Regions from separate parts of the Rhizobium oryzihabitans genome, predicted to be linked through region 1. Evidence: riboswitches for the same ligand, from Rfam matches in the RefSeq annotation. Region 1 holds a riboswitch; the other holds the start of a gene.
The links. Region 1 has a riboswitch for glycine ahead of G3A56_RS23120 (LysR family transcriptional regulator). Riboswitches for the same ligand answer to the same signal wherever they lie in the genome.
Positions count from the first base shown of each region.

Region 1 (4,835 bases):
TCTGCATCTTTGACAACAAGCCCAGTCTGAAGAGAAATTGCTGGTGACTTTCCAGGCCAACGAGATCAGCGATCTTTGCCGTGCCGATGTTTGATGAGTAGCGAAAGACTTCCCGGATTGTCAGCGGCCGTCCTCGGCCGTGAAAATCCCTGATGATGAAACCACCCATTTTCAGCGGGCGGGAGGCATCAACGACCGAGTTCAGATTGACGACGCCTGCATCAATCCCCATGGCAAGGGTGAACGCCTTGAAGGTCGAGCCCATTTCAACCGCTGAATTGCTCATGCGGTTGAACCATCCCTTTTCGTAGTCCCTGTCGATCGTGCCATCGGCAAGGCGCCGCGAAGGTTCATTCGGGTCATAGTCGGGGACGGACGCCATCGCGAGAACCTCGCCTGTGTCGACATCGATTACGACGGCACCTGCCGCTTCCGCCCGATAGTTCCTCAAGGCATCGCTAACGACGTTATGCACGATGCTCTGAACGCGCAAATCGATGGACAGCCGGACCGGTTCAAGCTGGGTGGGATCGGTAAGGCCAACTCCACGCAAGTCTGCCAGGCCTTGCCTGTCGAGATAGCGCTCAATGCCCGCCAGCCCCTGATTATCGATGTTGACATGCCCGACAATGTGAGATGCCACTGGCCCGCCAGGATAAAACCGCCGCTTTTCGGGTCTGAATCCGATGCCCGGAATGCCAAGGCGCATGATCTCAGCTTCCTGGCGGGGCGTAAGCTGTCTCCTGATCCACTGAAAACCGGAGTCAGACGTTAGTTTTCTGTGCAGATCAGCCCAATCCAGGTCGGGAACAACAGAGGCGAGCTTTTCGATGGCCTCATTTGCATCAACAACGCGGCGAGGCTCTGCATAAAGCGAGATGAGATTGATATCCGTTGCGATAAGCTGGCCGTTGCGGTCCAGAATGTCGGGGCGGGAGGCGATTATATTGGGAGATCGTGGAATACTCGCCGTCGCGTCACTCTCGGAAAAATAGCCATATTGCAGAAGGCGGACTGCGATCGCGGCATAACCGATCGCAAATGCCACGATTAGCAGGCCCACCCGCTGACGATTTCGAGCGGATGTTTTTGCGCTGCGTTTTTTGGCAGGGAGAACAAGGTATCCGACGGTACCTCTCCTGTAACGAGCAGTCAAAGACATGAAAATACTCCACGCTCAGGTATCGGGAATAGGGTGGGAATGCGGGCAGGTCCAACCGGTCACCGCACGCGCGCAGGACAGACCCTGTCACGCGGCATTTTACACCGCGCCAAATCCCGGAAAATTCGGCAATGGCGCAGGCTTGATCTGCGCATAATCAGGAACGCCACAAGGGCTTGAGACTTTCACTGATAAAGTCCATGGCAACACGTATCCGCGGCGTGTCGCGCACGTCTTCGTGGATCACCAGCCAAACGTCGATCCTGACGCCGGGATCGAGTGGATCGAACCTCACAAGACCGTGTTCCGCGGCGAGGTAGGCGGGCAGCAGTGCCACCCCGCAGCCGCCGGCGGCGGCCGCCGCCTGTATGCGCAGGTCGTTGCTGCACATGAACACCTCGTCGGCGGAAAGCCTGTCATCAAGCCAGCGATAGTGATCCGACTCCCGCATGGTATCATCGTAACTGATATAGAGAGGAGGGCCGTTTCTCGTCGGGTAGGCAGGGTCGGCATAGAGGAAATAGGGCAATTGTCCGAGGCGACGCGCAACCAGCGTGGCTTCGCTCGGCCGCTTCAGGCTGATGGCAATATCCGCCTCTCCCTTGGAGAGGGACATCGCTTCCATGGTACCGACAAGACGGAGCCTTACGTCAGGATGCTGAGATTGCAGCGCGGAGATTTGCGGCGCAATGAAGCTGTAGAGCAGCGATGGCGGCGCGGATACCACGATATCACCTTCGATACCGTTCTGGCCGGAACCGGCGCAGCGGCTCAGAGCAAATGCAGACCTGCTCATTTCCTCGGCGAAGTTCGCGACGTCGCGTCCCATATCGGTCAGTACATATGATCTTGGCCTGCGATCAACGAGCTTCACGGAAAGCGAGGTTTCCAGCGATGTGATGCGCCGACTTACAGTCGTATGATCGACGCGTAGCGCCTTGGCGGTTGCCGTGATCGACCCGTGGTGAGCGAAGGCGGAGAAAAATCGCAAATCTTCCCAATCGACCATTTTAAATTTCCTGAATTAGGTAGAGTTCGTACAAGAACCGCGTAGCGGTATCATCGCGAGAAGGCGGGTCGTGAGGTGCTTGCGCCACACCTGTCGAGCGCGTTGCCCGGTGAAACCGCGTGGAGCTGTTCAATTTTTGAAGGGGACCGGGGTGAAATGCCGCCGCTGAAGCCGGCTGACACGAGCTCCGACGCGCCGGAATGCGTCACGCCTGCCAGGGTCGTGTGCGGCAAATGCAATTGCCGCCACCGTCAATGAAAATGGTCTTGAAACTGCGTCAACGCAATCGACTGTCGATGGGGAAGGGTGACTTCCAGCCATAGGTGCTCCTTGCCCCGTTTTTGGGCTTTTGGCACCCCCTCTGTCATTGGCCTGAGAGATTCGCTCACCTTGTTTCGGCGAACTTACACCATCGGCGCGAGCATCAGCTCGCTTTTCAGAGTTTGTATGATCTTGCAGCGGTCCTTTTGCCTGAGAGTTTCCGGGGTGGTTGCTCCGTCGGCGCCGATGTCGGGAGAAATCGGTCTCTCCCGCTGCTCGATATGTGTTGCCCCACGCCTCAATCACGAGGTCTGGAGCGTTGCGATCTGGCGTTTTCACGACCGAAAGGCCCCAGATCCGCTAAACCGAACTACCGCGAGATATGGTGTCGTTTATGGCGTAAATTTGACCCGCAGCGGTTATTCTTAATCATTTCCCGCTCAGATTGACGTTATCAGATGACCAAAAGGGGTGTTTTCCCTTTCACTCGATCATAAAGATCGATCGCATCCTGCATCAGCATTCTTACGCAACCCGAGGAAGAATTCTTGCCTATGGTTCTCCAGCTTGGTGATCCGTGAATACGATAGAGCGTATCCTTGCCGTTCTGGAAAATGTACATGGCGCGCGCACCGAGAGGATTCCGGGGGCCGGGGCCATTCCGCCTGCTTCAACACTATATGGCTTGAGTTCAGGATTGCGGGCGATCATATCGTCCGGCGCCTTCCACCTTGGCCACTTCTGCTTCCATTGAACGACGGCGCGCCCTTTCCATGATCGGCCCTGAGTTCCAAGCCCGACGCCGTAACGTATGGCTCGGCCACGGGGAAGAACCCAGTAGAGGAACCTCTCATTTGTATCCACGACAATTGAATAGGCAGGCTCTGCGGTGATGTATTCGACCTCCTGTCGGAGGTATTGTGGGTCAATGGCGCGGTAATTGACTGCTGGAACGTCAAAGCCGCCATCCGCCAGCGCCGCATAAATTTCGTCGTAAGCGAAACCGGTACCCGCAGGCTTTGGCCTATTGTCCTTCGCCGTTTTTGGAGCTGTCGTCGTTTCATTTTTGTTTTCGGGCAGGGTAGCCGCGGCAACTTCGAGTTTCGTCTTGGGAACCTGCTCGCAACCTGTGGCCAGAAATGAGCTGATTGCCAAGGTGAGCAACGATCTGCGAGACAAGTGAGAATTGATTTTCTGTTCCAAGGCTGTTCTGCTGTCGAATTCTAGGGGCTATGCCGGGATCGGGGCGGACAACCGGCAAAGCGCCACGGCCCGGATGTCTGCTGCGCGACAGAAACCATGAAATCTGCCCATTCGATACTGCGCAAATGCGCAGATTGGCCCTGCGCCATTCCCGGTAAGAACGGCTTCGGTATGTACTCGGGTCTATCTTGCAAACACGACTTTTTGTCCTCTTCCGATAACTTCCGGGTCGGTCATGAAATCCGTCCGGTAACCGGGGTTGTGTCCCACTTCTGACGCCAATTGATCAAACCTGCCGCGCTTTATACCAGCGTGTCATAGTGCAACATCGCGGCCTTCATGACGTACATCCAGTCTAAAAACACGCGAGTTATCGCTCCATTTTCAAGCGAAATCGTTCTCGCCCGCCGGAAAAACCAAGAACCGGCCAATACCTCAATTGGAGCCCTTGATGCTCCAATAAGCTGTTTAGCCAAGCTGCCAAGCGAAGTAGCTTTGAGCACAGGCGGGTGCTTTGAGTACAGGACAGAAGTCCTCAATGGCGAAGTTAGCATTATCTTTGGCCAAATGTGTCGGTGACTCCGCGTTGGTCTTAACGCGATGCCCCTTAAACTCCAAAGCTCGAGAAGACGAACCTCCTGGCCATGGAGATCCGCAACTTAATGAGCGCAGACTTTTCTTACGGACAGTGGGAGGCAAAGATGCATAGACACTCGGATATCTCGAATATAGGGGTCGTTGAGATTGTTAAGTCAGCGATCGCTGATGGAAGGGCAAGTTTCAACGTCCAATCAGTTCATTCGGTCGAACCATTTGATGCTGTGTTCTATCGCGAATGCTTAGCAACGTTGCAGGGAACAGACGGCTGCCATTATGGCGCGGGTATATTTATTCCGGCGCTTGAGGAGTTGGGATACTGCTCTTTGATTGACGAGAACGTGGTCCGCCTCGCCCTTGACGAGCTGGAAATCGATCCCTGTGCGGTCCTCGGCTGCAATATATCGGCCGATAATTTGCGCAATCGCGAAACGTGGGACCTGATTGCCGGCCAGGTCCGGTCTCGTCCAACACTAGCGTCTCGACTAGTTCTCGAATTGACAGAGACGCGGCCACTACTCGATGTGACACGATCGGTAAACATGCTGAACGAGATGCGGGAGTTGGGATGCCGGATTGCGCTGGATGACTTTGGCGCAGGCT
Region 1 is NZ_CP048635.1:1,377,325-1,382,159, forward strand. It holds gene G3A56_RS23115 (peptidoglycan D,D-transpeptidase FtsI family protein) at 1-1,162, opposite strand, end outside; gene G3A56_RS23120 (LysR family transcriptional regulator) at 1,320-2,171, opposite strand; glycine riboswitch at 2,621-2,714, opposite strand; partial or broken gene G3A56_RS23125 (L,D-transpeptidase) at 2,887-3,635, opposite strand; gene G3A56_RS23130 (EAL domain-containing protein) at 4,280-4,835, shown strand, end outside.

Region 2 (4,835 bases), on a different replicon from region 1:
ATGAAGCCTTCCGGCAGCTTGATCTGCACTTCGGTGGTGGCAAGTCCGCCATCGCAACCATGCGGCACCTGAAGTGCGGCAACGATGGTGCTGTCCTGTTCGGCCGAACCGTCAACGAAGGTCGCGTGAGCGAAAGCTTGTGCCGTCGAGACGGAGGCCATGAACAGGGTGCAGGTGATGATCTTGGTGGTTTTCATGTGTCTTGTCCTTGCGACTGATGCCAATAAAGCAGTGCAGCCATTGCTTGCCGCCAGCCGGCGGCGATGATCCTGTGAAACGAAGAGATCAGGCGGACAGGGATGGCGGGCCGCGTGCAGCCGGTTTGCGGATCGTCAGGACCGAGCGGAAAGTCCACTCCGCGGATAAGCGATTTTCGAGCCAGGCGAATTCCGTTCTGAGCCAGCCCGCCGCATCGGGGACCGGCACAAGAATGGATGAGGCCAGCAGGCACGCCTCGCAAAACAGGATTGCGTCGCTGGAATGGGCGGGGTTGTCCTTGGCATGCGAGGCATTCACCCCACCGCTGTGGCCCAGACAAATCTCGGCAAAGGTGCCGTCCGGCAGCCGGTAGCTCTCATCGAGCACGACTTCCGGGGCGGCGGCAAGTGCAGGCTTATGCGCGAAACCGAGCGACAACATCAGGGCTGCACAGAAAATGCGAAGCATTTTCTCCACCCCTGCCACCCGTCGTTTTCGATTTGCGTCCATATTCTCGCGATACCCCTCTTTCTCGCCGATTTCAAAGGGGAATTTTGCCGCAGCCCCAACCTCTCGAAGGGAACCATCGTCGGAGCGCAACATTTCCCTCGCGACAAGACCATTCCGGAAGGAGGATCCGACATGCCAGCCAAGTCGAAAGCGCAACAGAAAGCAGCAGGTGCGGCACTGGCCGCAAAACGCGGCGAAGTCAAGAAATCCAGTTTACAAGGTGCTTCAAAAAGCATGGAGAAGTCCATGACAGAAAAGGAACTTGATGAACTGGCATCGACAAAACGCAAAGGTCTGCCGGAGAAAAAATCAGACTGATGGCACACCGCTTCCAAACTATCGACTGCGTCTTTCGGTGGCGATGGCGCAGATGGAGCAAGAATCTGTTCAGATGCGTCATTTGGTCCTTGCCAACAGCGGGGCTTCGCAGATAATGAGCGTCGCATCACCATTGGGAGAAGCCGCTTCAATGCGGTGCCGAAGGAGCAACCGCCCCGGAAACTCTCAGGCAAAAGGACCAGCGGTGATGACGGAACTCTGGAGAGAAGCCACCTTTCATAAGGACGGCTCGCCGAAGGGATAACAATCTCAGGCGACAAGGACAGAGGGGGCTCTTGAACCCGGCGTGTTTTTCACGCCATGACCTGAGCCCGCGCGATTTTTCGCGCAACCCTGGAGGCGTCCTTGGACGATACCGCCGAGCTTGACATCACGCCGTTGCATTCCCTGCATCTTTCGCTTGGCGCCCGCATGGTGCCATTCGCCGGTTATGACATGCCGGTGCAATATCCGGCGGGCGTTCTGAAGGAGCATCTTCAGACCCGCACCTCCGCCGGCCTGTTCGACGTATCCCACATGGGCCAGGTGATCGTGAAGGCGAAGTCCGGCAACAATGCCGACGCAGCGCTTGCACTGGAAAAGCTGGTGCCAGTCGATATTCTCGGTCTCAAGGAAGGCCGCCAGCGCTACGGTTTCTTCACCGATGAGAACGGCTGCATCCTGGACGACCTGATGATCACCAATCGCGGCGATCATCTTTTTGTCGTCGTCAACGCGGCCTGCAAGGACGCCGATGTCGCCCATATGAAGGCGCATCTTTCCGACGACTGTGAAATTACCCTGCTCGATGATCGGGCGCTGATCGCTCTTCAGGGACCGCGCGCTGAAGCAGTTCTGGCCGAACTGTGGGCAGGCGTATCTGAAATGAAGTTCATGGACGTGCTGGAAGTTCCGCTGCACGATGTTCCCTGCATCGTTTCCCGCTCCGGTTATTCCGGTGAGGACGGTTTTGAGATTTCCGTGCCCGCCGCAAAGGCGGAAGAGATTGCCAAGGCCCTGCTCGAACATCCCGATTGCGAGCCGATAGGTCTTGGCGCGCGTGACAGCCTGCGTCTGGAAGCCGGCCTTTGTCTTTATGGCAATGATATCGACACCACGACCTCCCCCATCGAAGCCTCGCTCGAATGGGCGATCCAGAAGGCGCGCCGCGCTGGCGGCGACCGCGAGGGCGGTTTTCCCGGCGCAGAGCGCATTCTCGGCGAACTGAAAGACGGCACATCGCGCCGCCGCGTTGGCCTGAAGCCGGAAGGCAAGGCGCCGGTGCGCGGCCATTCGAAGCTTTTTGCGGATGCCGAAGGCAAGACGGAAATCGGCGAAGTGACCTCCGGCGGCTTCGGCCCGTCGGTTGAAGGCCCCGTCGCCATGGGTTACGTGCCAACGGCCTACACGGCTCCCGGCACTGCGATCTTTGCGGAAGTGCGTGGCAAATATCTGCCCGTCACCGTCGCAGCCCTGCCCTTCATCAAGCCCACCTACAAACGATAATCTTCATCCCATCTCCGGAGAAAATACGATGCTGAAATTTACCGCAGAACACGAATGGCTGAAGTTCGAAGGCGATATCGCCACCGTTGGCATCACCAGCCACGCCGCTGAACAGCTTGGCGATCTCGTCTTCGTCGAATTGCCGGAAGTGGGCGCCACCTTCTCCAAGGATGGCGACGCGGCGACCGTTGAATCCGTCAAGGCGGCTTCCGACGTCTATTGTCCGCTGGATGGCGAAGTGGTGGAAATCAACCAGGCCATCGTTGACGACCCCTCGCTGGTCAATTCGGATCCGCAGGGTGCCGGCTGGTTCTTCAAGCTGAAGCTTTCCAACGTCGCGGATGCCGAGACGCTGCTCGACGAGGCAGCCTACAAGGAGCTGATCGCGTAATGACGACGCCCACGGAATTTCATTTCACCGACTATCAACCCTATGATTTCGCCAACCGGCGTCACATCGGGCCGTCGCCGTCGGAAATGGCGGAGATGCTGAAGGTCATCGGCTACAAGAGCCTCGATGCCCTGATCGACGCCACCGTTCCCTCCTCCATCCGCCAGAAGGTACCGCTGACCTGGGGTGCTGCGCTGACCGAACGCGAGGCGCTCGATCGCCTGCGCGAAACGGCCAACAAGAACCAGGTGCTGACCTCGCTGATTGGCCAGGGTTATTACGGCACGATCACGCCGCCGGTCATCCAGCGCAACATTCTGGAAAATCCGGCCTGGTACACCGCCTATACGCCCTACCAGCCGGAAATCAGCCAGGGCCGTCTTGAGGCGCTGCTGAACTACCAGACCATGGTCTGCGATCTGACCGGCCTCGATGTCGCCAACGCATCGCTGCTCGATGAAGCGACGGCCGCTGCCGAAGCCATGGCCATGTGCCAGCGCGTCGCCAAGTCCAAGGCGACCGCCTTCTTCGTCGATGCCAATTGCCACCCGCAGACCATCGCGCTGATCGAGACCCGTGCGGCCCCGCTCGGCTGGAAAGTGATCGTCGGCAACCCGTTCACCGATCTCGATCCGGTCGACGTGTTCGGCGCGATCTTCCAGTATCCCGGCACCCACGGCCATGTCAGCGACTTCTCCGGCCTGATCTCGCGTCTGCACCAGACGGGCGCCATCGCCGCCGTCGCCGCCGATCTTCTGGCGCTGACGCTGTTGAAGTCACCCGGCGAGATGGGCGCGGATATCGCCATCGGCACCTCGCAGCGTTTCGGCGTTCCGGTCGGTTATGGTGGCCCGCATGCGGCCTACATGGCCGTCAAGGACGCACATAAGCGCTCCATGCCAGGCCGCCTGGTCGGCGTCTCGGTCGATGCGCGTGGCAACCGCGCCTATCGCCTGTCGCTGCAGACCCGCGAGCAGCATATCCGCCGCGAAAAGGCCACTTCCAACATCTGCACGGCGCAGGTGCTCTTGGCCGTTATGGCCTCCATGTACGGCGTCTTCCACGGCCCGCAGGGTATCAAGGCGATCGCCCAGCAGACCCACCAGAAGGCCGTGCTGATGGCCAAGGGGCTGGAAAAGCTCGGCTACACCATCGAGCCGGAAACCTTCTTCGATACGATCACCGTCGAAGTCGGTCACATGCAGGGCGTCATCCTGCGCTCGGCCGTGGCGGAAGGCGTGAACCTGCGCAAGGTCGGCGCGACCAAGATCGGCATGAGCCTTGACGAGCGCACGCGCCCGGCAACGCTGGAAGCCGTGTGGCGCGCATTCGGCGGCAATTTCTCGATCTCGGATTTCGAGCCGGACTATCGCCTGCCGAAGGAACTGCTGCGCACCAGCCAGTACATGACGCATCCGATCTTCCACATGAACCGTGCCGAAAGCGAGATGACCCGTTACATCCGCCGCCTTTCGGACCGTGATCTCGCGCTCGACCGCTCGATGATCCCGCTCGGTTCCTGCACCATGAAGCTGAACGCAACTGCGGAGATGCTGCCGATCACCTGGCCGGAATTTTCCGACATCCATCCCTTCGTGCCGGCCAATCAGGCGCTCGGCTACAAGGAAATGATCGACGATCTCTCCGAAAAGCTGTGCTCGGTCACCGGTTACGACGCCTTCTCCATGCAGCCGAATTCCGGCGCGCAGGGGGAATATGCCGGACTTCTGACCATCCGCAACTACCACCTCGCCAATGGCGGCACCCATCGCGACGTCTGCCTCATTCCCACCTCGGCGCATGGCACCAATCCTGCCTCGGCGCAGATGGTCGGCATGAAAGTCGTGCCGGTGAAGGTGCGGGACAATGGCGACATCGATATCGATGATTTCCGTGCAAAAGCAGAACAGTA
Region 2 is NZ_CP048632.1:663,776-668,610, forward strand. It holds gene G3A56_RS03755 (copper chaperone PCu(A)C domain-containing protein) at 1-197, opposite strand, end outside; gene G3A56_RS03760 (hypothetical protein) at 286-666, opposite strand; gene G3A56_RS03765 (DUF3008 family protein) at 841-1,026, shown strand; glycine riboswitch at 1,151-1,238, shown strand; gene gcvT (glycine cleavage system aminomethyltransferase GcvT) at 1,393-2,532, shown strand; gene gcvH (glycine cleavage system protein GcvH) at 2,561-2,923, shown strand; gene gcvP (aminomethyl-transferring glycine dehydrogenase) at 2,923-4,835, shown strand, end outside.
Region 2: another riboswitch for glycine. It lies ahead of gcvT (glycine cleavage system aminomethyltransferase GcvT); the one in region 1 lies ahead of G3A56_RS23120 (LysR family transcriptional regulator).